3 regions of the Paenibacillus sp. WC2504 genome follow, and region 1 is predicted to be linked to each of the others. Evidence: riboswitches for the same ligand, from Rfam matches in the RefSeq annotation. Region 1 holds a riboswitch; each other region holds the start of a gene.
What was found. Region 1 has a riboswitch for thiamine pyrophosphate ahead of tenA (thiaminase II). Riboswitches for the same ligand answer to the same signal wherever they lie in the genome.
Positions count from the first base shown of each region.

Region 2: another riboswitch for thiamine pyrophosphate. It lies ahead of ACUN27_RS03745 (DUF561 domain-containing protein); the one in region 1 lies ahead of tenA (thiaminase II).
Region 3: another riboswitch for thiamine pyrophosphate. It lies ahead of ACUN27_RS36260 (ECF transporter S component); the one in region 1 lies ahead of tenA (thiaminase II).

Region 1 is NZ_JBQZFH010000001.1:3,680,857-3,688,250, reverse strand. Features, by position in the region: gene ACUN27_RS16465 (spore germination protein) at 1-983, opposite strand, end outside; gene ACUN27_RS16460 (pirin family protein) at 1,117-1,890, opposite strand; gene ACUN27_RS16455 (MarR family winged helix-turn-helix transcriptional regulator) at 2,020-2,508, opposite strand; gene ACUN27_RS16450 (DoxX family protein) at 2,652-2,993, opposite strand; gene tenA (thiaminase II) at 3,134-3,805, opposite strand; TPP riboswitch at 3,894-3,994, opposite strand; gene ACUN27_RS16440 (right-handed parallel beta-helix repeat-containing protein) at 4,032-6,020, opposite strand; gene ACUN27_RS16435 (carbohydrate ABC transporter permease) at 6,076-6,906, opposite strand; gene ACUN27_RS16430 (carbohydrate ABC transporter permease) at 6,899-7,394, opposite strand, start outside.
Region 2 is NZ_JBQZFH010000001.1:813,552-820,945, forward strand. Features, by position in the region: gene ACUN27_RS03725 (eCIS core domain-containing protein) at 1-808, shown strand, start outside; gene ACUN27_RS03730 (YbjN domain-containing protein) at 1,046-1,567, shown strand; gene ACUN27_RS03735 (hypothetical protein) at 2,066-2,731, opposite strand; gene ACUN27_RS03740 (bile acid:sodium symporter family protein) at 2,899-3,882, opposite strand; TPP riboswitch at 4,042-4,140, shown strand; gene ACUN27_RS03745 (DUF561 domain-containing protein) at 4,284-4,928, shown strand; gene thiO (glycine oxidase ThiO) at 4,912-6,099, shown strand; gene thiS (sulfur carrier protein ThiS) at 6,083-6,286, shown strand; gene ACUN27_RS03760 (thiazole synthase) at 6,293-7,060, shown strand; gene thiD (bifunctional hydroxymethylpyrimidine kinase/phosphomethylpyrimidine kinase) at 7,101-7,394, shown strand, end outside.
Region 3 is NZ_JBQZFH010000001.1:7,929,500-7,936,893, reverse strand. Features, by position in the region: gene uvsE (UV DNA damage repair endonuclease UvsE) at 1-53, opposite strand, end outside; gene pyk (pyruvate kinase) at 244-1,656, opposite strand; gene ACUN27_RS36275 (helix-turn-helix transcriptional regulator) at 1,776-2,564, shown strand; gene ACUN27_RS36270 (DUF3105 domain-containing protein) at 2,588-3,319, opposite strand; gene ACUN27_RS36265 (methyl-accepting chemotaxis protein) at 3,516-4,961, shown strand; TPP riboswitch at 5,015-5,124, shown strand; gene ACUN27_RS36260 (ECF transporter S component) at 5,229-5,825, shown strand; gene ACUN27_RS36255 (ABC transporter ATP-binding protein) at 5,831-7,318, shown strand; gene ACUN27_RS36250 (energy-coupling factor transporter transmembrane component T family protein) at 7,309-7,394, shown strand, end outside.

The DNA of each region.
Region 1 (7,394 bases):
TACATGGGCGGTGCAAATATGGCAAAAATGATAAAGAGGAAGCGAATCCAACGAACAAAAGTAGCGATTGGCCAACGGATATAATAATCTTCGCTTGCCTGGAGACCTGTCCAGAATGTCATCGGTACCACAATAGCAAAAGGCGTGGTATCGACAAGAATGGCCACTTTCCCTTCAAGTAATTCAGCAACCACCACATCCGGGCGTTCTGTGCTGTGAACTTGGGGAAATGGTGAATACGGTTGATCCTCAATAAATTCTTCTATATTCCCCGAGTCAAGGACACCCTCCAGCTTGATTGGCTTCAATCTTGCTTTTACTTCGTCAACAACGGTTTCGGAGGCAATCCCTTTCAAGTACGTAATGGCTATTCGCGTCTTGGAAAGCTCGCCAAGGGTGATATACTCCATTTTTAACTTTGAAGTTTTGAGTCTGGCACGGATCAGGCTGATGTTGGTTGAAATATGCTCAATAAACCCATCCCTTGGACCGCGTATAACGGGCTCGGATGAGGCTTCATCAATACTTCTCTTGGACGTGCCGGGAATTGAAACTGTCGTCACGACGCTGCTGCCCGTCGCAAGAATAGCCGCGTGACCCTCTAAGATGTTCGTGACAGCTTCAGACACTTTTGTCGTGCGAATCGCAGTACCGATGGAGATCATTTCGCTCTTCAAATCTCCGAATTCCTTCGGATATGTATCACTTGTTACACTCATTAACAATGGCTTAATAACATTCTCTTCAAGTGTTGTTTTATCAATCAAATTCTCTATATAAACAATGAGCCAATGCACATTCTGGTTAACATCTATCCTCCGATAAGCCAAGTCGGAGCAATCCTCAAACGTTTCTTGCAGCAACTTTTCGTTTTGCTCAATATCCGCTGTGAATGGAGTAGGACTGTCTTCCTCCAGAAGGGAATTTTTCGTACCAGGAGGATATTTATGTGAACGGAATTTACCTATTTTTAACCAACCCATGCAAGATCCTCCTAATGAGCACAATCATTGCTATTATGCCGAATCGAGCGAAACCTATACGGAAAGTGCTTATGGAGCGGCAGGAAGTGCAAAAAAAGACGAAGTAACATCGCTGTTACCCCGTCCTCTATTCTTATCTTGCTTTATTATACAAAGGATATTCGACTTTCGTCGGAATCTCGACGATAAACATCCGAAGCTTCTCACCCTCAGCGTGAACCTTCACTTCTACTTCTTCTTCGGCTTGTACAATGGCAAAGTCTTTGTTTGTAAAAGAAACGCGATTCTCCTCAGTCGTCCATAGGATACCAGACTGGCCGCGAAACGCTAAAGCTGCGAACGTACGGTTTGGCAATAACCGATGAACGTACGTTGCCCCTGCTTCAATTTCGATATCGTACATGTTAACGTCGGTTACAAGCTTTTGGATCGGAGAACCTTCCCCGACAACCGTTTTCACGTTGACGCCATCCTGGGTATTACGAGGAAATTCATCGTCATGGAAAAAGGTGTACACCGGTTCGCGATTTAACGCATCTTGCAAATATGGTTCCAACCAGATTTGAAAACCTTCGTATCCCGCATTGACGGTCTCAGCGTGATGCATGCCCGATCCGGTTTGCATCAACTGAACGTCGCCTGCTGCAAGTGTACTCTCTGTGCCAAGCGTATCACGGTGAGTTCCTTTTCCGCTGATGCCGTAAGTTAGAATTTCAAAGCCCTGATGAGGATGAAAGCCAATGCCGCCTTCCTTAACCGCATGCCCCCATGACCAATAGAAAAGAGGTCCGAGCCGCACGGTAGCAGCTCCTTGGCCTGAAAATCCTAGCGGTTTCTGCGCATAAATTCTTCCTCCGTCAAATGATTCTTTCCCTTGAAACTCTGGGCTTAGAACTTGTATGTTCATTTTCATATCTCCCATCTATACCAGATATAAATGTATTATATATATATTATAATAATAGGATATTTTTCATCGATAAAAATGACCCTCATTTCTTCAGTTAGAGGGTCTTTTTTTGCGCCATACCAAAGGTTATGACTTCTTATCATCTTCATGTCCGTTTGCATCACTTTGACGATTCTTAATGCCGTATCCAATTTTCTTAAGGAGGACAATGAGTTCGAGCTTCTCTTCATCCGTCACAAACGACAAATCGTCGGAGATTGCTTGTACATGTGTCGGAAAAATGTTATCAAAATAGCTTCGACCTTCTCCGGTCAATGCCACATTCACCTTGCGGCGATCACCTGGAATAGGAAGGCGTTCCACGAATCCTTTTTTCTCAAGCTTATCCACCACATAGGTGATACTCCCGCTTGGTATCGAGAAAGTGTCGCTAATTTTCTGTATGGGATGCGGACCTTTATTGTATAGAAACTCAAGGATTTGGAACGTTTCGATACTGAGGTCAAAGCTATCAATGCTCCGTTCCATGCTCCCAAACAATTCTTTTACCATGTTTCTTATGACACGTATAAGTCTTAAATCAAGCTCTATACCCTCTTTATCACGTTCAGTCATACGCCAACCACCTTATTTGCGTTCTTATACACAAGGATATTCGACTTCTGTAGGAAATTCAATTAGAAAAAATCGAAGGTCTTCTGCTTCAGCATAATTCGTAAGAAAATTGCGTAGACATGTGTTCATATGAATAGCTTGCTTCAGTTCAAAATAATGACAATAACAGCAAGTATGAAAAGAAGGATGGGCATCATGGCTTTAGCAACTGGATCTTTCACGCGAACCAAGTGGACCAGAGCCGCAACAAACATGGTAATTGCCATAAGAATAGCACCGATTAAGGCATATGGACTAACCCAAATGCCGATAATAATGATAGCGGCTGACAGTACTTCTACTAAACCAGTAAAAATCCTCATTCCCGGCGATAACCGATAGCGCTTGAATTCGTCTACCATTTGTTTGCTGCCAAACTTCATGAAACCAAACAGCAGAAACCCGATCCCTAAAATAATTTGAAGCACGATGGACAAAATATGCATGTGAATCACCCCTATTAATATTTAGTATAACGTTAGTTATTCTATTATTAGGATATATATTAGTCAAGATATAATTTTAGAACTGAACAAAAAAAAGGAGCTGCCGCTCGGCAATCTCCTTGTTTCATTCCTGTTCCTAGCTATTCATCTGGCCAGCTTTCCATCCGGTAAGCCATCTCCCAGAACAGATATTCATATCGCGTCGTGTTCAGAAAAATCTCTTCCAGCCGAATAAGCTCGGATTCCGGCTTTCCTTCGGCAAGCCGATCGAGCAGCCCGATGCACCACTGCGCTAACGCTCCGAACTCTTCCGAGCTGTACATTTTTATCCAATCCCCATAATAGGAATGTTCGCTTACTCCGGGCAATCGGCTTAGTTCCTTGCCAATTTCGGAATAACTCCACATGCAAGGAAGAAGTGCCGCAGTTAGCTCGGCTAACGATCCGTTTTGCGCCGTATGCAGCATATAATGCGTGTAAGCCAACGTAACTGGGGAAGGTTTGGCTTGTTCCAACTCCTCTACTGTGATGCCGAATCGAGCAGCATATGCTCTGTGAAGGGACATTTCTTCATTCAATGTGGAGTCCAGCAAAGCAGCAAATTTTCCCATAACCGCCAAATCATCCGATTTGACCGCTCCTAATGCGAACAGTTTGGCATAATCTTTTAAATACACATAGTCTTGAATCATATAAAAGCGAAACTTTTCCAGATCTAGCGTACCGTCTCCCATTCCCTGAACAAACGGATGGGCGTGGTTCCTCCGCCATATCGGTTGCAGTCGCTCATATAAACGTTCAGAAAAAGTCATTGTCTTATCCCCTTTTTTAATAATTCTAGTAGTCAAAACAAAAAAACCGCTTTCTAATAGAAAGCGGCCGCGTTATGACAGGTACCCATACGACAAACAACCACTTCCCTTCGCTAGCATTACCTAGATCAGGTGTAAGGGTTAAGACCAACGTCTTTCTCAGCTATGACAGCACCCCTAGTGTTCAATACGATTCAATTGTCTAGTCAAATCTTACCACAATCTGCTATTGCAGCCAATCCCCTACCATGCTTGAAATCTCCCACTGCCCATCTGAACGGCCCACCAGCACAATAGAGTTACCCTGCAGGTTGGTTCCAATCAGGGTCTTTCCTCCATTAGGTGTCAGAATTGTCTTCCCAGGCTGTGTTTGCAAATTAAGCCGATATGCTGCTTCCACAAAAAAAGTATACGAAACACTGGCTTTAGCTGTTGGCAATAGCAGGGTGACCTCAGCGGATGCGCCGGCGTTGGTGATTTTGAAGCCTATGTAATCGAAAGTGACGGATCCGGATGCGGGATAAGCATGAATAAGCAGCGGTTGTTTGACGGCATAGATATCCTCGGCTGAGGGGTCTATTGCATATAGCTTTTGGCCTCCACCTTTGACTGAACAGCCCAAATAGGAGACGTTCCGCAGCAATTCTGCGTTGTTTTTCTTTAACGAGAATCCTCGCTTTATCAGCGGAACCTGACGCGTATCAACGGATTCGCACTCCGTATAAACCGCATTTCCGATAGAGGTCCTTACCTGCGACGGCACCGTTGTGAGGATGAACGAGGAGCCGTAACCATAAGGGTCTTCCGGCTGGTTTACTGTGTTACAGTTTATCGCCCGGCACCGAATATAGGAGCGCTTCGCGCCGTCGGCTGAGAAAGATAAGTCCGAGAATCCGGCGTATTGCTCACTTTCCGCGATACAATCAATCAGTTTGATCTCGCCTTGCACGGCTTTCGTGCCATCTCCACCATAATTCATGGAGAAACCAAACGAATTCCCTTTCGTTTTGCATTTATCAAAAACGATATCGATAGGCTCACTGGTAGCCGTTGGTTTCAGCAAAGTGACGAGGAAGCCCCGGCCTGTATTCCCATCTGCCACACATTGGATGAACCGAATATTTTTCAACAAATCAAGTTGGCCGTTCGGTTCAATATCGACTCCACTTTGCGGGGCTGTTCCTTTCGTATTGGAGAAGCGACAGTTCTCCACGGTGAGGCCATCTACAGAGATCACGGAGAGTCCTTGTCTTCGGTTATTATCCGCGCGGCAATTGCGAAGCACGATATTCCGGCAGAAACCTACCGTCGATTCGAAATATCCGATATAAAATCCATCTCCGCCGCTGTCATTTGCGTTGATATTCTCAAGGATAATATTCTCCGAACCGCTAATATCGAAAATATGGGCTTGTTCGCCTGTCGTGTACGCCGCCTTGTTCATACGTAACGTGGAGCCGTTTCCGTTGATATACACGTCTTTAACGGTTTTGATGCGGATCAATCGTTCATAGACAGGCCCTACTTTGCTCAGTGTATCTACCGCTTGTATGACGGTCCCCGGCTCGAATTCAATCGCAATTTGACCCGGAATGAACAATTGGCCTGTTAAATAAAAGCCAGTCCGCTGCTTGGGAATAAACAATTTGTGACCTGACGCGGTATTTAACGCTGTCTGTAACGCCAGCGTATCGTTCGTGACGCCGTCTCCTTTGGTGCCGAACCAAGAAGCAATCAGCGTATCCCCGTAGATCCGCTTGAACCGCTTGCCGTTAGAGGACACAAGTACGGTTCCCGTATTATCTACGGATGTAGTGTCGTTCGGGTCATAACGGAAGAAGCCCTCCTGCATCTCGTTCGTTACATAATAAGCGAGCGCAGGATCGGGCTCGAGTTCGACCCTCAGGTCCTCCAACTTAACTGCGACGCAGAATTTCATGTCCAGAATCTCAAGCATCTCGGTTTTACGTTTCTTAATCGCCACGCCATATACGGAACTTGTAACGGATTGATCGCTGGCAAAAGCGGTAGACCCGCCTGCTATCTGCCATAATCCGCTGGAGACAGCGGCAATTCCTCCTAACCCTAGCGTGGTCAGCAATTTCCTGCGGCTAAATAATGGCTCCTTATATCCTTCCTTCTCCCCTGCTTCCTTTGCGTCCACTGGAGCAGCCGCTTCTTCCATTTCATGTAATTGGTTAGATTGTTTAGACATAGCTGTAGTCACTCTCCTTTTCCCGATTCGGGCCATTTGTTGGAGTTCCGTAAAGTCAGCCTTTCAATCCAGTTGAAGCGATTCCTTGGACGAAGTATTTTTGAGCAAATAAAAACACGACAAGGACGGGGACAATGGTGATGACAGCACCAGCCATGATCAGGGTCATCCGGTTTTGAACTTCGTTTTTCAGAAACAACAGCCCAAGAGGCAGGGTAAACATTTGTTTATTTTGCAAGTAAATAAGCGGTTCTAATGTGTTATTCCAAGCGCTGATGAAGGTGAATACAGCTAGTGCAGACAAGGCAGGTTTCGCTAAAGGAAGATAGATCTTATAGAAAATTTTCCAAGGGTTCGCTCCATCCACCCAAGCCGCATCATACAGTTCCTTCGGGAGTGTTTTGTAAAATTGGTGCAGCAGAAAGATGCCAAAAGCCCCGCCGAGGAAGCTCCTCAGAATGAGCGGATAATACGTATCGAGCGCACCGACGGATTTCCAGATAAAATACGTTGGAATCATCGTAATTTGGGATGGCAGCATCATTGTGCCAAGCATCGCCAAAAATATCAGGTTCCTGCCGCGAAATTGGAAAAACGCCAACCCATAAGCTACGATTGCACAGGAAGCTACGGTGCCGATTAAATCCATGATCGTGACAAAGATGCTGTTCATCGTGTACTGCAGAAAGTTGACCTCAATCCATACCTGACGGTAATTTTTCCAGACGAACGGGTCCGGGATCAGTTTGGGCGGCAAGGTTAGTTCCGAGCCAGCTGCTGTTAATGAAGTCGAGAGCATGTATAGAAAAGGCACAAGCATAAGAACAGACCCGAGACCTAATATCGCATAAGCGGTAACTTTCAAGCTGGTGTAGGAATTATTCATAATGCACCCACCTCTTTTCCGTTACCTTCTGTACAATGGTGATGGCTAGAATAACGAGGAACAGTCCCCATGCCATTGCGGATGCGCTGCCCATTTTGAAATTCAGGAAGGAATCGCGGTAGATCAAGATGTTAGGCACCATATTCCGGTCGGCGACAGAAATAACATCACCCAGCATGACTAGAAACACATCAAAGGCATGGAAAGCAGAGATCGTTGAAAGGATCATGACCATATACACCATGGGGGACACGATCGGCATCGTTATTTTGGTAAAAAGCGTCCAACCCGTCGCCCCATCCATCCGCGCCGCTTCCAGCATTTCTTCGGAGATATTCTGCATGCCGGCCAAAATGAGAACCATGGAATACCCGGCACCCTTCCAGATGTTAACAAGTGCAATAGAACCAATGACTAACCACCATTTCCCACTGCGTATCCAATCGACAGGTTGGAGTCCGAGCGTGTGCAGAATCCAGTTCAGCAGG
Region 2 (7,394 bases), 2.9 Mb from region 1:
GAAATTGACGGTTGGTCCGGCTGGAGACGCCTATGAACAAGAGGCGGATCAAGTAGGCAAAGAAGTGGCGGACAAAATCGCAGCCTCGGAAAATAGTGGAGCGTCAGCTGATGTACAGCGGAGCGAAGGCGGGGAGTCGGAAGAGGAAGAGCTGCAGATGAAGCCGTCCTCGGAGACGATCCAGCGGAGCGAAGGCGGAGAGTCGGAAGAGGAAGAACTGCAGATGAAGCCGTCCTCGGAGACGATCCAGCGGAGCGAAGGCGGAGAGTCGGAAGAGGAAGAACTGCAGATGAAGCCGTCCTCGGAGACGATCCAGCGGAGCGAAGGCGGAGAGATGGAGGAGGAAGAGCTGCAGATGAAGCCATCCTCAGAGACGATTCAGCGGAGCGAAGGCGGAGAGATGGAAGAGGAAGAACTGCAGATGAAGCCATCCTCGGAGACGATTCAGCGGAGCGAAGGCGGAGAGTCGGAAGAGGAAGAGCTGCAGATGAAATCGTCCGACGGTGAAGCGTTTGAGGCGGATGCTTCCATTGAATCGCAGATTAAATCCATGCAAGGCAGCGGCAGTAAGATGGACGCACAAATTCAGGCTAAGATGGAATCGGCCTTTAATGCGGATTTCAGCAATGTTAACATCCATAATAATCCAGCCTCATCGAAGATTAATGCTTCGTTAGGGGCGGAAGCTTTTGCGACAGGGAATGATATCTTTTTCCGTGAAGGACGCTATAACCCGGATTCGCGCCAAGGCCAGGAGCTGCTCGGACATGAGCTAACGCATGTTATTCAACAGCGAGGCGGCAAATAAAAGGGTCTCGTATAAGCAACAGGGATAACGATGTAGCCTGTTGCTTTTTCGCGTGTGGGAGCGAGTGTATCCCCTTCATGTTTGCACAGAAGCTATGGGAAGAAGTATATTTGCACTTGAGAAAGTTAAGAATGAGCAGATTATAGGGTAAGCAGATGAATGAATTTGAATGCATTTGAATGGATTAAGCAGCCTAGTTAAAGCATTGGGCATAAGAAAGTAGGAGGGCGGACACATATGCTGCCAGATCATGTACACGCGCGTCATTTCGCGCAGTTAGGGCTTTTAAAAGAGATTCTGGATGAGACAGGCCTTGCCACCAATTTGTTGGAGAAATCAGACGCGATTCCGCTTCACGTGCTGATGGCTGGTTTTCAAGAGGATAAAAAAGGGCGGGAACGTTTTCTGCATTTTAGCTATTTACCTTTGAACGACGAAGAGATCGCTGCGATCCAGCTGCTGCAAATATACAGTACGCTTCCTTTTCACCTTGAAGAAGGGAAGCGCGATAAGGTTGCCGCCGTGCTGCTTGAGATTAACACGCGGTTGCCGATTGGCCATTTTGGCATTAATGAGCATAATGAGCTGCATTACCGCTATGTGTACAGCATCTCGGCTGCGCGTTCTTTTGACAGTGAGGAAGTGCTGGAGATTTTAAGCTTGTTCGTTTATATGTGTGATATGTTTGCCGATCACGTGGAGTTGGTGGCCAGCGGTGAAGCGGATGCCGAGCAGGTTGTTCAGGCACTCAGAGGTTAAACATCAACGCTGAAAAGGGCTGTCCCGGATGTAGAGAAATCTACCGACGGGAAGCCCTTTTTTCGTTCGGGTTAACCTTACTTTCGATAAATTAACGGGCTATACAAGCCCAAATAACGTCATTTTCTTTACGGTTTCCAATGTTGCTGCCACGATGGCTATGGCCTGACTGAGCAAGCAGCCTGCTTACGCGCTAACGGACTCAGGTGCCGCTATTCGATGAAATAGAGCCCTTTTCAAAATCTAACGGACACAGCAGCCGTTATTTACCTCTGTGGCAGTGTTTTTCGCTGCTTTGAGGTGCAATAACGCTTCTGGGGTCCGTTAGCTCAAAAATCAGGCTATTTTATTGGAAATAGCGGCTGTGGGGTCCGTTACAATTGACTGTTGGCAGCACTAGGCAAAGTCCAGCCCATTATTCGCGTACACGAACAGACTGTCCGCGCTATACACCAAATTCCGCGGGCCTGAAGTTCCTCTAAAGATGAGATCCCTGCTTTATTTCACTCTCTCCTGCAAAAGCTCCACAAGCTGTTTGCCCGGATCCTTCATCATTTGCCCGCCATTGCCTCCGGCAGGACGATTGCCGCCTGGTTTGCCGCCGTTCTCGCGAGGCTGTTTCCCAGCGTCCGTGCCGTTTGAACCGGCTGCTGCATTCGGTGAAGCCGAAGAGGAAGGTGCGCCTGAGGCATCCGGTTTCGAGCCTTTTTGCCCATTGAAGTTGCCACGCGTGCCATCACCTTGGTTCCCGCCGCCATTCCCGCGATTGGCCATCTTGCTCGCAGCGTCATCGATGAACTTCTTCTGCGCGTCCGTCAACTTCTCGAGCAGCTTTGTTTTGTTCTCGTCGCTGAGCTCAGCTTTGGTTTCAATGTCCTGCGCAACGGGCAGCATGACTTGGGCCTGCTCCTTCGTGATGGCAAGTCCTTCCGCTTTGTCCATCATGAGAAGCGTTTGGAAGGTGCTGAACAATTGTCTCTGCGCCTGACTCATAGCGGGACGATTCTGCCCCTGCTGCTTCGCATCTGGCGAAGCTTGCGCACTCGCTTGAGGCTGTGCTGTGCTTGCCGCTGCTTGCTGAGGGGAAGCTTGGTTACCGCAACCGCTGAGCAAAGCGGGAATAAGGATGCATAAGCCGGCTATTTGTTTCATTTTAATTTTCATATGTCTATGTACCACTCCTATCATTGATCTTCCATTTCAGTTTCATTGTACGGCGTAATTATGAAAAAAAAGAGAAGGGAAGCTGAATAGGAGATAAATGTTAGCTTAAAAATGGCTGAGCGTGTAAAAGAGCATGCAAAAAAGAAGCTGCGCAGGCAGCTCCTCCATTAAACTTGTTTGGCGCGATTCACAGTAAGATTAGGTCTATCGCTTTTCAGAGCGTATTTTCTGTTCAATAGAAAACCAAATAATGACGCCAGCGATTGCTGGAACAGCATCCCGAGCACAACTGGAATGGCCACCGGAGGCGGAAAGTACGTTACAGCAAGCACGGCGCCGGCGCTAATATTCCGCATCCCGCTGTTAAACGTAAGCGCCACAACGACGTCCTGCTCCCACTTCATCAGCTTGGCGACGATCCATCCCAGGATGTAGCCGAGAGAAGCGAGGGCTAGTACAAAACCGGCCAAACCAAGCAGTTTGGCATTAAAATCACGCAAGTATGGCGCAATAACGGAGCTGTTAATCGCGACAACGATGCCCATGCATATTTTCGAAAAAGGACCTAGACGGCCGCTCCATTGTTCTTTGATTTTGCCTTTCGTCCATTGATTAAGCAGCATGCCCAGTAAGGACGGGACGACGATCATGAAGAATAGACCTTGCATCATGGCAAAAGTGTCCATCTGGACTTTCGTACCGACCAGTGCAGAGAGTGTATAAGGAACAACAAACGGTGAAAGAACGGTATCCATGAGAATAATGGATAGGGTCAGCACGATGTTCCCACGATAAATGGCGACCCACACGAAGCTTGTAATTCCTGTTGGAATGGCTGCTGCCAGAATGAGTCCAGTGATGGTTAACGGCTCAGAGCTGTAAACTGCGTGACCGAGTCCAAGCGCGAGCAGCGGCATACCGACATGTAGAATCAGCAGCGTAGCGATAAGAGGGAAGGGCTGGACGATAACTTTAATAAATTCCTTGAAGCTGGAGCTGATGCTGCCCGAGAACGTCATAAAGGCAAACAGCCAAGGCGATAAGAAGGTAAAGCCGGATAAATGACTGCCGAGCAGAACGCCGATAAGCACGCTGACAGGGGTGATGAGCGGCAAAATTTTTTCCAGTTGGCGATTCAATTGAGATAGCATCTGGGTGTTCATCCTTCCTGACAATGGATAATAAAGGCCGAGGGTTGCGTTCTCCCTATTATAAGAGCATTAGCTTCGGGTGACTAGGATAAGATGGGTTGGAAATTTTTATTTCCATCGACTGGATACCGTGTTATGATAATGAACAAATGAATACGAATGTATCCCTAGGGGCGCCGCAAGGCTGAGACAGAGCAATCTGAACCCTTTGAACCTGAACTGGGTCATACCAGCGGAGGAAAGTGGAAACCGGACTTTGGCGCCTCATTTTTGCATGTTTATTATGCGGGCAACCTACAACCACTTTTCTTAGGAAAAGTGGTTTTTTTGCGTCTTGATTGCCGCTCCAGGCTGCATTGCCTATCGATACATCGGTTCAAAAAGTGAGGAGGCGGACTTCCATGTCCGAGCGCGAGCTGCATGTGATATCGAATGGCAAGTTGGCATGGAAGGAGATGGCTGCCATTGCAATCCAGATCCATCCTTATGTCACAGCCATTCATATCCGCGAGAAAAATAAGCCGATGGATGAAGTTTTTATGGGCGTACAGTATTTGTTGGAACAAGGTGTACCCGCGCGAATCCTTTGTATTAACGGCTACCCCTGGATGGCAACTGCTGCGGGGCTTGGCGGTTTGCACCTTCCTGAAAGCTCTCCGCAACTGATGACGATAAAGGAGAGCTACCAAAGTGCGCATCGCACAGGAGTCTCCGTACATAGCACGGAGGAAGCTGTAAAACGTGAGAGCGAAGGGGCGGATTATGTCTTGTATGGGCATATTTTTGCAACGGGTTCAAAGCTGGGGGTTGAGCCAAGAGGGCTAGAACAACTGGGGAATGTTGCCCGGCAGGTCACGATTCCAGTCATCGCTATCGGTGGCATAACGCCTGCAAAAGTAAGGTCTGTGCTGGCTGCAGGAGCTTCCGGCATCGCAGTGATGAGCGGCATCTGGGAGGCGGATGACCCCGTGGAAACCGTAAAAGCTTACATCCGAGAGTTGCAGCAAGAAGAAACAAGAGGTGAGAGACTTGAAGCATACGAGTGACATTATCATCGTTGGCGGAGGCGTGATAGGCGCATCAATCGCCTATCACTTGGCGAAGCGAGGCCAGTCCGTCACGCTGCTGGAGCGCAGCAGGTTAGGGACGGAGGCCTCGGCGGCCGCAGCCGGCATGCTCGGAGCGCAGTCCGAGATGGAGGACACCGGGCCCCTGTTCCAGTGGGCCCGGCAAAGCAGAGCGATGTTCCCCGAACTGAGCGGGGAACTGAGGAGCCTCACGGGCATCGACATCGGTCTCGTCCGTGAAGGGCTCTTGAACGTCGCGCTCAGCGACGCTCAGGAACAAGAACTGCGCGCGAGGGAGAAGCTCCAGCGCGCAGCGGGTGAAAGAGCGGAGTGGTTGAGCGCAGCCGCAGCCGCAGCGCTCGAACCCGCGCTGAGCAAGGCGACGCGCGGAGCTCTGTACCTGCCCGAGGATGGGCAGGTCGAGGCGCCGCAGCTGGCGGCGGCATTCGCGCAGGCGGCGCGGGTGCTCGGGGCGAAGCTGCAGGAATTCGCCCACGTGCAAGGGCTGCTGACGGAGCGCGATCGCGTCGTCGGCGTAATGACGAGCGAGGGGCCGCTGTATAGCGAGCACGTTGTTGTGGCGGCCGGGACGTGGAGCGGCCAGTTCCTCGCCGGCAGCGGGATCGACCTGCCGGTGTATCCCGTGAAGGGGGAGTGCTTCTCAGTACTCACGGAGAAGCGCGAGCTGCAGAAGACCCTTTTCACGCCAGGGTGCTATATTGTTCCCAAAGCAGGAGGACGGCTGCTCGTCGGCGCGACGGTTGTGCCGAACAGCTACGACCGCAAGGTGTCGCTGGCAGGGCTCGCAGAGCTGATGGAGAGAGCGAAGCAATTAATGCCCGCAATCGGCGATGCCGAGTGGGAAAAAGCTTGGTCAGGCCTGCGTCCGCAGACGCCAGACGGCATGCCGTACATCGGCAAAGTCCCGATGTATGAGGGCTTATTTGCGGCCTGCGGGCATTACCGCAACGGGATTTTACTCAGCCCGATCACAGGGAAGATCATCGCTCAGCTCGTATCAGGCGAGGACGCGGGCAGTTTGCAGCCCAATTTGGACGCATTCTGCCCTGATCTGTCGGGAACGTCCAAGCGGATGGAAGGCGGGCGACTACAAGGAGAGGAGCTGCAAAGCATTGAAGCTGCACATTAACGGCCAAAGCGTCGAGGTTCCGGATGCGATTCGTACGATTGAAGAGCTGCTAGCCCATTTTGAGCTGCAGGAGAAAATGCTCGTTGTCGAGCATAATCAGAACATTTTACAAAAAGAAGATCATGTGAAAACGGAGTTATCGGAAGGACATAAAATCGAAATCGTTCATTTTGTTGGAGGGGGATAATTAACCATGTTAAAAATCGGTCCATATGAATTTCGTTCAAGATTATTGTTAGGCACAGGCAAATTCCCGAATTTCGATATTCAAAAGCAGGCTGTGGATGTGAGCGAATCGCAGATTTTGACGTTTGCGGTGCGGCGGATGAACATTTTTGAGGCGAGCCAGCCGAATTTCTTATCCATGCTGGATGTGTCGAACTTCACGCTGCTCCCGAACACGGCAGGGGCCAAAACAGCGGAAGAAGCGGTGCGCATCGCCAAATTGGCGAAAGCGTCCGGGCTTTGCGACATGATTAAGGTAGAAGTGATCGGCGATGAGATGACGCTTCTGCCAGACCCCGTTGAAACATTAAAGGCGTCGGAGATGCTGCTGGAAGAGGGCTTCATCGTACTGCCGTATACGTCGGATGACGTGTTGTTGGCTAAACGCCTTCAAGCGCTTGGGGTGCATGCCATCATGCCGGGAGCTTCACCAATTGGCACAGGGCAGGGCATTATCAATCCCCTCAACCTGAGCTTCATTATTGAGCAAGCAACGGTGCCGGTCATCGTCGATGCCGGTATAGGCGCTCCTTCGGACGTAGCGCTGGCGATGGAGATGGGCGCAGATGGTGTGCTGCTGAACACAGCGGTTTCGGGTGCCAAGGATCCGGTCAAAATGGCGTATGCCATGAAGCTCGCTATTGAAGCGGGACGCGCCGGTTTTGAGGCAGGCCGAATTCCGAAAAAACGTTATGCTTCGGCGAGCAGCCCGATGGATGGTTTTAGCCGGGTTTAGGAGGGGCTGATTGTAACTAATTCTGAAAGGGGGAGCCCAGATGGCCATATATAAAGCTCTGACAATCGCCGGTTCCGATAGCGGAGGGGGAGCAGGAATCCAGGCCGATTTAAAGACGTTCCAAGAGCTGGGCGTCTACGGTATGTCGGTGATTACCGCCGTGACCGCGCAGAACACGTTAGGCGTTCAAGGCGTGTTCCCAATGAGCGCTCAGGCAGTGGAACAGCAGCTAGCGTCCATCGGAGCTGATTTGCGACCGGATGCTCTTAAAACCGGTATGTTATTCTCGTCTGAAATTATCCGAATCGTAGCTGCAGCGATAAAAAGCTACAAA
Region 3 (7,394 bases), 4.2 Mb from region 1:
GTATTATTAAAAATCGCGAGCGCAATCGATACGAATCCAAGTCGGATAATCATGGAGCCTCCCGTTAAAAGTGCATGATAAAGTTACCGTTAATTTGCCCCTTGGCTGAGGTTTTAAGGCATTAAAAGAGAAAAGACACCCATAAGGCGCCTTTTCTCTATTGTGGATCTCTTTGTTCTCTCTGATCCATCTATTCTCTCTTTTTATCCGATTCTCTCCAAACGATCCTTTAAACCAAACGATTTATACCCGCTCAACCTTCAACAGGTTGGTTGTTCCCGATTTCCCCACAGGAACACCTGCGGAAACGACGGTAAGGTCGCCTTTTTTCACGTAGCCGAGGGTTTCGGCATGTCCGATAGCCGAGCGAATCATCGCATCCGTCGATTCGCAGAACTCGCCATGGATGGGGATTACACCCTGTACCATGCTAAGCAGATTGATCGCGTACTCGTTGGACGTTACCGCAATAATCGGCGCCTCCGGACGATACTTGGCAATCATCCGTGCGGTAAATCCGCTCTCTGTAGGCGTCAGAATCGCTGCAGCCTTCAGCTTATTCGCAGAAGATACAACCGCTTGGCACAGCACTTCCGTCACTTCGTTGTTCGATTGCAGCTGTGCATCGATCATGGAGCTGCGCTCCATCGTCTGCTCAACGCGCTCGGCAATTGTCGCCATCATCGTCACGGACTCGACGGGATATTTGCCTGCTGCGGTTTCGCCGGAAAGCATGACCATGTCACTGCCGTCAAGGACGGCGTTAGCGACATCGCTCACTTCTGCACGCGTCGGACGCGGGTTACGCTGCATGGAATCCAGCATTTGCGTTGCTGTAATAACCGGTTTGCCGGCTAGATTACAAGCACGGATCATATCTTTTTGCGCGATAGGGACTTCTTCTGTTGGAATTTCTACCCCAAGATCACCGCGCGCAACCATGATGCCGTCGGAAGCCTCGAGGATAGAAGCGAAGTTCGTCATGCCTTCTTCATTCTCAATTTTAGAGATAATCGGCGTATTGCCTGCGCCATGCTGCTCCAGAATACCGCGAACTTCCTGAACATCGTTCCCGTTACGCACGAATGACATGGCGACGATGGAGATGTTCTCTTCGATACCGAATTTAATGTGCATCACGTCACGTTCAGTTACACCTGGCAGAGATGTGCGAACACCTGGCAAGTTAACGCCTTTACGCTGCTTCAGAACACTTTGGTTCAAGACGCTGCAGATGACTTCCGTGCCATCGATGGATTCAACGCGAAGCTCAATGGAGCCGTCGTCGATAAGCACAAGATTGCCTGGCTTAACGTCCTGCGGGAGGCCAGGGTAATTCACGGAAACGCGGTTGCCGTCCCCGACAATTTGTTCTGTCGTCAGAACGATGCGATCGCCGGCTTTCAAATCATAGGAAGCATCTTTCAGTTGTCCGATGCGGATTTCCGGTCCTTTGATATCCATCAGAATCGGAACGACAACACCTAACTCCTGAGCCGCTTGACGAACGCGCTGAATGCGTCCGCGGTGCTCATCCAAATCGCCATGAGCCATATTAAGTCGGGCAACGCTCATACCGGAGCGAATGAGTTCCTTTAGAGTCGGGACGGAATCGCAAGCAGGTCCCATGGTACAAATGATTTTCGTTTTACGCATTGTTTAGGACTTCCTTTCGTTGTGGACGAATCAATTTTGGCTTCATTATATGCCTTATTTCGACAAAATTCCATGAAATATAGTATGCTATATGAAAAATAGTATGCAGGTGGTGGAAGATGAAGGTAACAAGTTACACGTATGATAAAAGCAGCAATTGGTATGGGGAATCACAGGAGGGGTGCGAGGATTGGACGCTTGTGCTTGTTACTTACGGCCGCTGCGTTTATTGGATCGAGGAAAAAAAGCAAGTGCTGGAGAAGGGGCAATGGCTGCTCATCCCAAGCAGTATTCCCTTTTACGGACGAAGTGTTCCAACCATGCTGCACGAAAAATATGTCGTTCAATTTGATCCGAGAGCCGTTCAAGCTCATGCGTCATTTCCGCTTTTTAAGCTGTCCAGCGCCACAAGTCGATTCACGAGCAAATATGAACTGATTCTCGACCGGCTGCGACATATCCATCAGCAATGGCAGGACAAACAGCCCTATTATCAGACGCTGTGTGAAGCGCTGCTAACAGAGCTGTTCGTTTATTTGCACAGAGAGTGGGACCAAGAAGCTGCAACGAGCGCCACGCTGCAACTAGTCGAGCAGATGAAGAGTTACATCCAGAACCACTACCGGGAGCATGTCAGTAAGGAGGAACTGGGTGTCTGCATTAGCAGATCGCCGAACTACACAGCTACCCTATTTCGCAAAGTGACAGGACAGACGATCAGTGAATACGTGCATGCAGCCAGGATCAAAACGGCTGTGTACATGCTCAGGCATTCGGCGTTAACGGTGACGGAAATATCCGATTTCATCGGGTACAATGACCCGTCCTATTTTTATCGTGTGTTTAAAAGGTTGACCGGACTAGTGCCAACTGATCTGGTTTCCGACCGCGAAAACGTCCGTAAATAGCTGGAGTTCGTCTACTTGGATGGTTACATCGTTCCGCCGCCACGGCGCACTTCAGGCGGGATCTTCTCAGGACCTTTATCGATATACTGGTAAATGAAAGTTCCCACGCTGGCTTCGTCAAACTTAGGAAGCTGCATCGTTTTCGTCCAGGCCGTTACGACAACCTCTTTATCGCTGGGCACATCCGGGTTAGGCACAGCCAGCACACCGGCGCCTGCTTGTTTGAAGTGGCTCAAATATTCGAGGCGATCCTTGAGTTCTTGAGGTGCATCGGGATGATAATAGATGATGATGTCACCGTGCTCCAAGTTATGCACAAGCATAGCATATGTCGGTTTTTCCTTGTAAAAACCGAACTTTAAGTCATGGGGGCTATGCGTGCCTGAAGTCGGGATTTTCATCTCGTAGGTCAGCATACCCTCATCATGATTGCGCCCGTAATCCTTATCCGTCGTGACCTCGATAGGCGCATTGTAATTAAGCTTTTCGACGCTATATTTGTTGGATGAAGACTGGATCAGAGAAGTTCCCAAAGAACAAACGGCCAAAATCATAAGAGTATGAGAGAGAAGCATCCAAGTCTTGCGTTTTTTGTGCAGGGCCTGCTTCTCGGCCTTTTTCAGCTTGCTCGTGTTCGCTTTGTTCGTCTTCGCGGCAAGCACGTAACCAAGGATGGCCAAAATGAAAAGAGCAGCCCCTATATAAATTAGAATTGCAGTAATATCCGGTCCGTTCTGTATGGTGCTAGTGTCCATTCGATATGAGCTCCTTTACGTTATAATCCGTCATACACTACATATTGTAGTTTCGATAGAGACAAGAAGTCAAATTCTTTGTAAAGATCCCGTTTTCGGTATACAAAAAGGAGGATTTTCCCTTTCAATTGTTGAATGATGTAAGTAAATGTCTATTTTTGTAGAAAAATTTATAGAAAAAAGGGGGGAAGACCAAATGACAGCGCAGATGCTGGAACTACATAAAAGAAACGGATTAATGGTGAAGCTGTTATGGGCTTGTTTGGTGTTAGGAATGGGGGCTTCCTATAGATCCATGGGAGTCGTTATGACGCTGCTGACTTTTGGAGCGCCTATTGCGCTAATTTGTACACTGCTGATCTGGAGGAAAATCGGGGTCACTTACACCAAGTATATCATTGCCATAGGCCTTAATGTGATTTCATATTTCTTCATGACGCATAATATCGCTTTGTCCAGCATGCTTATCTTGTATTTAAGTTTAGCGCTGGTCTCCTTGTATATGGATTATAAACCGTTACTGCTTAATGGCGTTATCGGGATCTTAAATTTGAACTATTTCTGTTCCACGTTGTCAGGTCCAATTGACTATATTGCTATCAATGTTTTTTATGTGCTAATCATCATTACGCTAATAGGTCAAGGCCAGATAGGAAGCCGATTATTAAGCCGTGTAGCACAGAGCGCTCGGGAGTCCGAGGTGTCACGCATGAAGACGGAAGAGGTTCTGACAGGCGTCCGTACGACAACAGAGGCGCTGGGAACTTCCAGTAATACGCTTCATGAAAATGCATCCGTGACAGGCAGAATCACAGAAGAAGTTGTTGCGGCTTTCCAAGAAATTTCCATCGGTATTGAATCTCAAGCAACTTCCATTACAGACATTACAACGGCTATCCAAGAAGTGAATGAGACGGTGGAGATGACCTCTTCCGCATCGAACACGATGAGCAGCAGATCCAGGGATACAGCCCGCATGACGAATGAAGGTAAGAACCAAATGGAGGATTTGACGCATAAAATCAAGGACATCACCGTGATCGTAACGGAAACGTCCAACATCATGAATGAAGTGAACGAAGAAAATGTGAAAATCGGAAATATCGTGACAACGATTGCCGATATCGCGAATCAAACGAATCTGCTGTCGCTCAATGCGTCCATCGAGGCTGCACGAGCCGGGGAACATGGCAAAGGGTTTGCGGTAGTTGCCGGTGAGATTCGGAAGCTTGCGATGAACGCTCACGTAGCTTCAACGGATATTTCAGAGATTCTAGGCTCCATTCAGCAGAAGGTGGAAACCGCTGTTGAGAAAGTAGCTGTCGGCAAGCTAGCGGTAGAATCGGGCAGAAAATCAGCGGAAAGTGTTGATCAGCTATTCGAGGTTATTAACACGAATACAGCTGAAGTCATGGAGCAAGCCGAGAATTTGCAGCGCATGAACCAGCAATTGCAACTATCTTCCCAGAAGGTGGCCGAGGAGATGACATCCGTGGCAGCCATTACGGAAGAGTCCGCCGCATCCGTGCAGCAAGTGCTTGCTAGCGCGGAAGTGCAGCAGAAACGGGTGGAAGATATTGTTGACAGCATCCGCCAGTTATATGGATTGACATTGGATTTAAAACTTTTGATGGAAAAATAATTTCTCCTAAGGCATTGCTAAATATCGGTTAATCCGCTACAGTTAAGCCAAATGAATAGCAACACGGGTGCTTGATGAAGTCAGGCTGAGATAGTGGCCCTATGCCACTGACCGTTAATCTGATCTGGGTAATGCCAGCGTAGAGAATTGGAGTGCCTCTTTTTGCACTAATTTTATGCCTGCCGCATCCCGGTAGGCTTTTTTTGTCGTGTTCGCCTATCTCATTTTAACAAAAAAGGTATCCAGGAAAAGGAGTGGGAAGAAGAAATGGCACAAAAAGAAACAAGAGCAAAAGGGTTAAAATTGACCGATATTTTGGTTACCATCGTGATCGCGGCAGTATTTGGGGTGATTTATCGCATATGGGGACCCATGTATGATCTTCTAAAACCGATCGGTCTGCATGCAGAGCAGTTAAGCTACGGCATGTGGTTCATGGCGGCTACATTTGCTTTCCTCGTTATTCGTAAACCAGGCGTCGCCTTATTGGCTGAAGTTGCAGCCGCGACAATTGAAGCCCTTTTTGGAGGATCATGGGGAGTATCGACGCTTGCGTATGGCATTCTTCAAGGGCTTGGCGCAGAGCTGGTCTTCGCGTTTTTCTTGTATCGCCGGGCGAATGTGGGTGTAACAGTCCTAGCATCCTTCGCATCCGCAGCGCTTTCCTTGCTTGTAGATAAATATTATGGCTATATCGATCAGCTAACGTTCTGGAATTATTGCTTATTTATTGGGCTTCGTCTCGCAGGCTCCGCCATTATAGCTGGGGTGTTCGCCTATTACTTGGCTAAAGCATTAGCTCGCACGGGCGTGCTGAACTTGGTTAGACCCGTCTCAAAGAACGATTACGATGTACTGGGGTAATGCGGATGAGCGAGGGCATGGGGGTTACCAATCTGCGGTTAAAATATCCCGGTGACGAGGTTCCCCTGTTATTTCAAGGGGTTTCCTTTTCAGTAATGCCGGGGGAAAAGGTGCTGCTGCTCGGGCCAAGCGGCTGCGGGAAATCGACACTGCTCCAAGTGCTGAGCGGGATCGTTCCCGATATTATCGAGATTCCGCTGAAAGCGGATAAACTTGTCACACCAAGCCGCTGGGGGTACGTGTTTCAAGATCCAGACGCTCAGTTCTGCATGCCGTATGTGGATGAGGAAATTGCTTTCGTTTTGGAAAATAGGCAGGTTCCCCGTGAGGAAATGCCGGAACGGATCGCGCATTATCTGAGCTTAGTGGGGTTGCACCTGGAAGACGCTCATACCTTAATTGGTCAACTGTCACAGGGGATGAAGCAGCGATTGGCGATTGCAAGCGTCCTAGCGCTGGAGCCGGAAGTGCTTTTTCTAGATGAGCCTACAGCGTTATTGGATGATGAAGGCACGGGGCTTGTTTGGGAAACGATCCGGTCCATTAGCGCTGACAAAACCTTGGTCATTGTGGAGCATAAAATCAGCGGCATTCTCGATCTCATCGACCGTTTGATTGTTCTCTCTCCGGATGGGGAGATTTTGGCTGATGGCTCGCCACAAATCGTATTTGAAAGGTACAAAAGGCAGCTTGCCGACTACGGGATTTGGTATCCGGGCGTTTGGAGCGAACTTAACATGGAACGCTTAAGCAGGAGCAAGTTGCCCGCGGAAGTCGAAGCTGATGCTGAGAATCGGCAGCCGGTCATGTCCTTTCGCGATTTTACCGGGCTTCGCGGCGGAAAGATCAAGACCTCTGTGGATAACTTGAGCGTCTATCCAGGTGACTGGATCGCGATCATCGGTGCTAACGGCGCCGGCAAAAGCTCGCTCCTGCTCGCCATCATGCGGCTCATCCCGACCAAGGGCAGCTGCTGGATCGATGGCGTGAAGGGCAGCAGAATCGAGCAGCTTGCGGAGCAAGTCGGCTTCGTGTTCCAAAACCCCGAATTCCAATTCTTGACAAATTCGGTAGAAGAAGAACTGCTCTACTCCCTGCCGGAGGCGGAGGGAGGGAAGGATGCACAGCAGGCTGCTCTGGAGGAGCTGCTGCGGCAGTACGATTTGCTCGCGCTGCGCAAGCGGCATCCGTTCCAGCTCTCGATGGGCCAGAAGCGCCGCTTAAGCGTAGCTTCTGCGATGGTTCGCAGCCCGCGTATCCTGCTGCTGGATGAGCCCACCTTCGGGCTCGACGCACGCGGTACGATGCGCATGCTGGAGCAGCTGGAACGGCTGCGCGCAGGCGGGACCGTCATCGTGATGGTGACGCACGATGAGGAGATCGTCAAACGCTGCGCCACACGCGTTTGGCAGGTTAAAGCGGGCTGTGTGACGGAACAGTCTGCGACTTCCGCAGCACAAGCCGAGGAAGGGGCGCCGATGGTATGCAAATAACGTTCACGTATCGTGAAACCTGGCTGCATCGGGTTAATCCGGGAGTGAAGCTTGTCCTGTCATTGCTTCTGTTTGT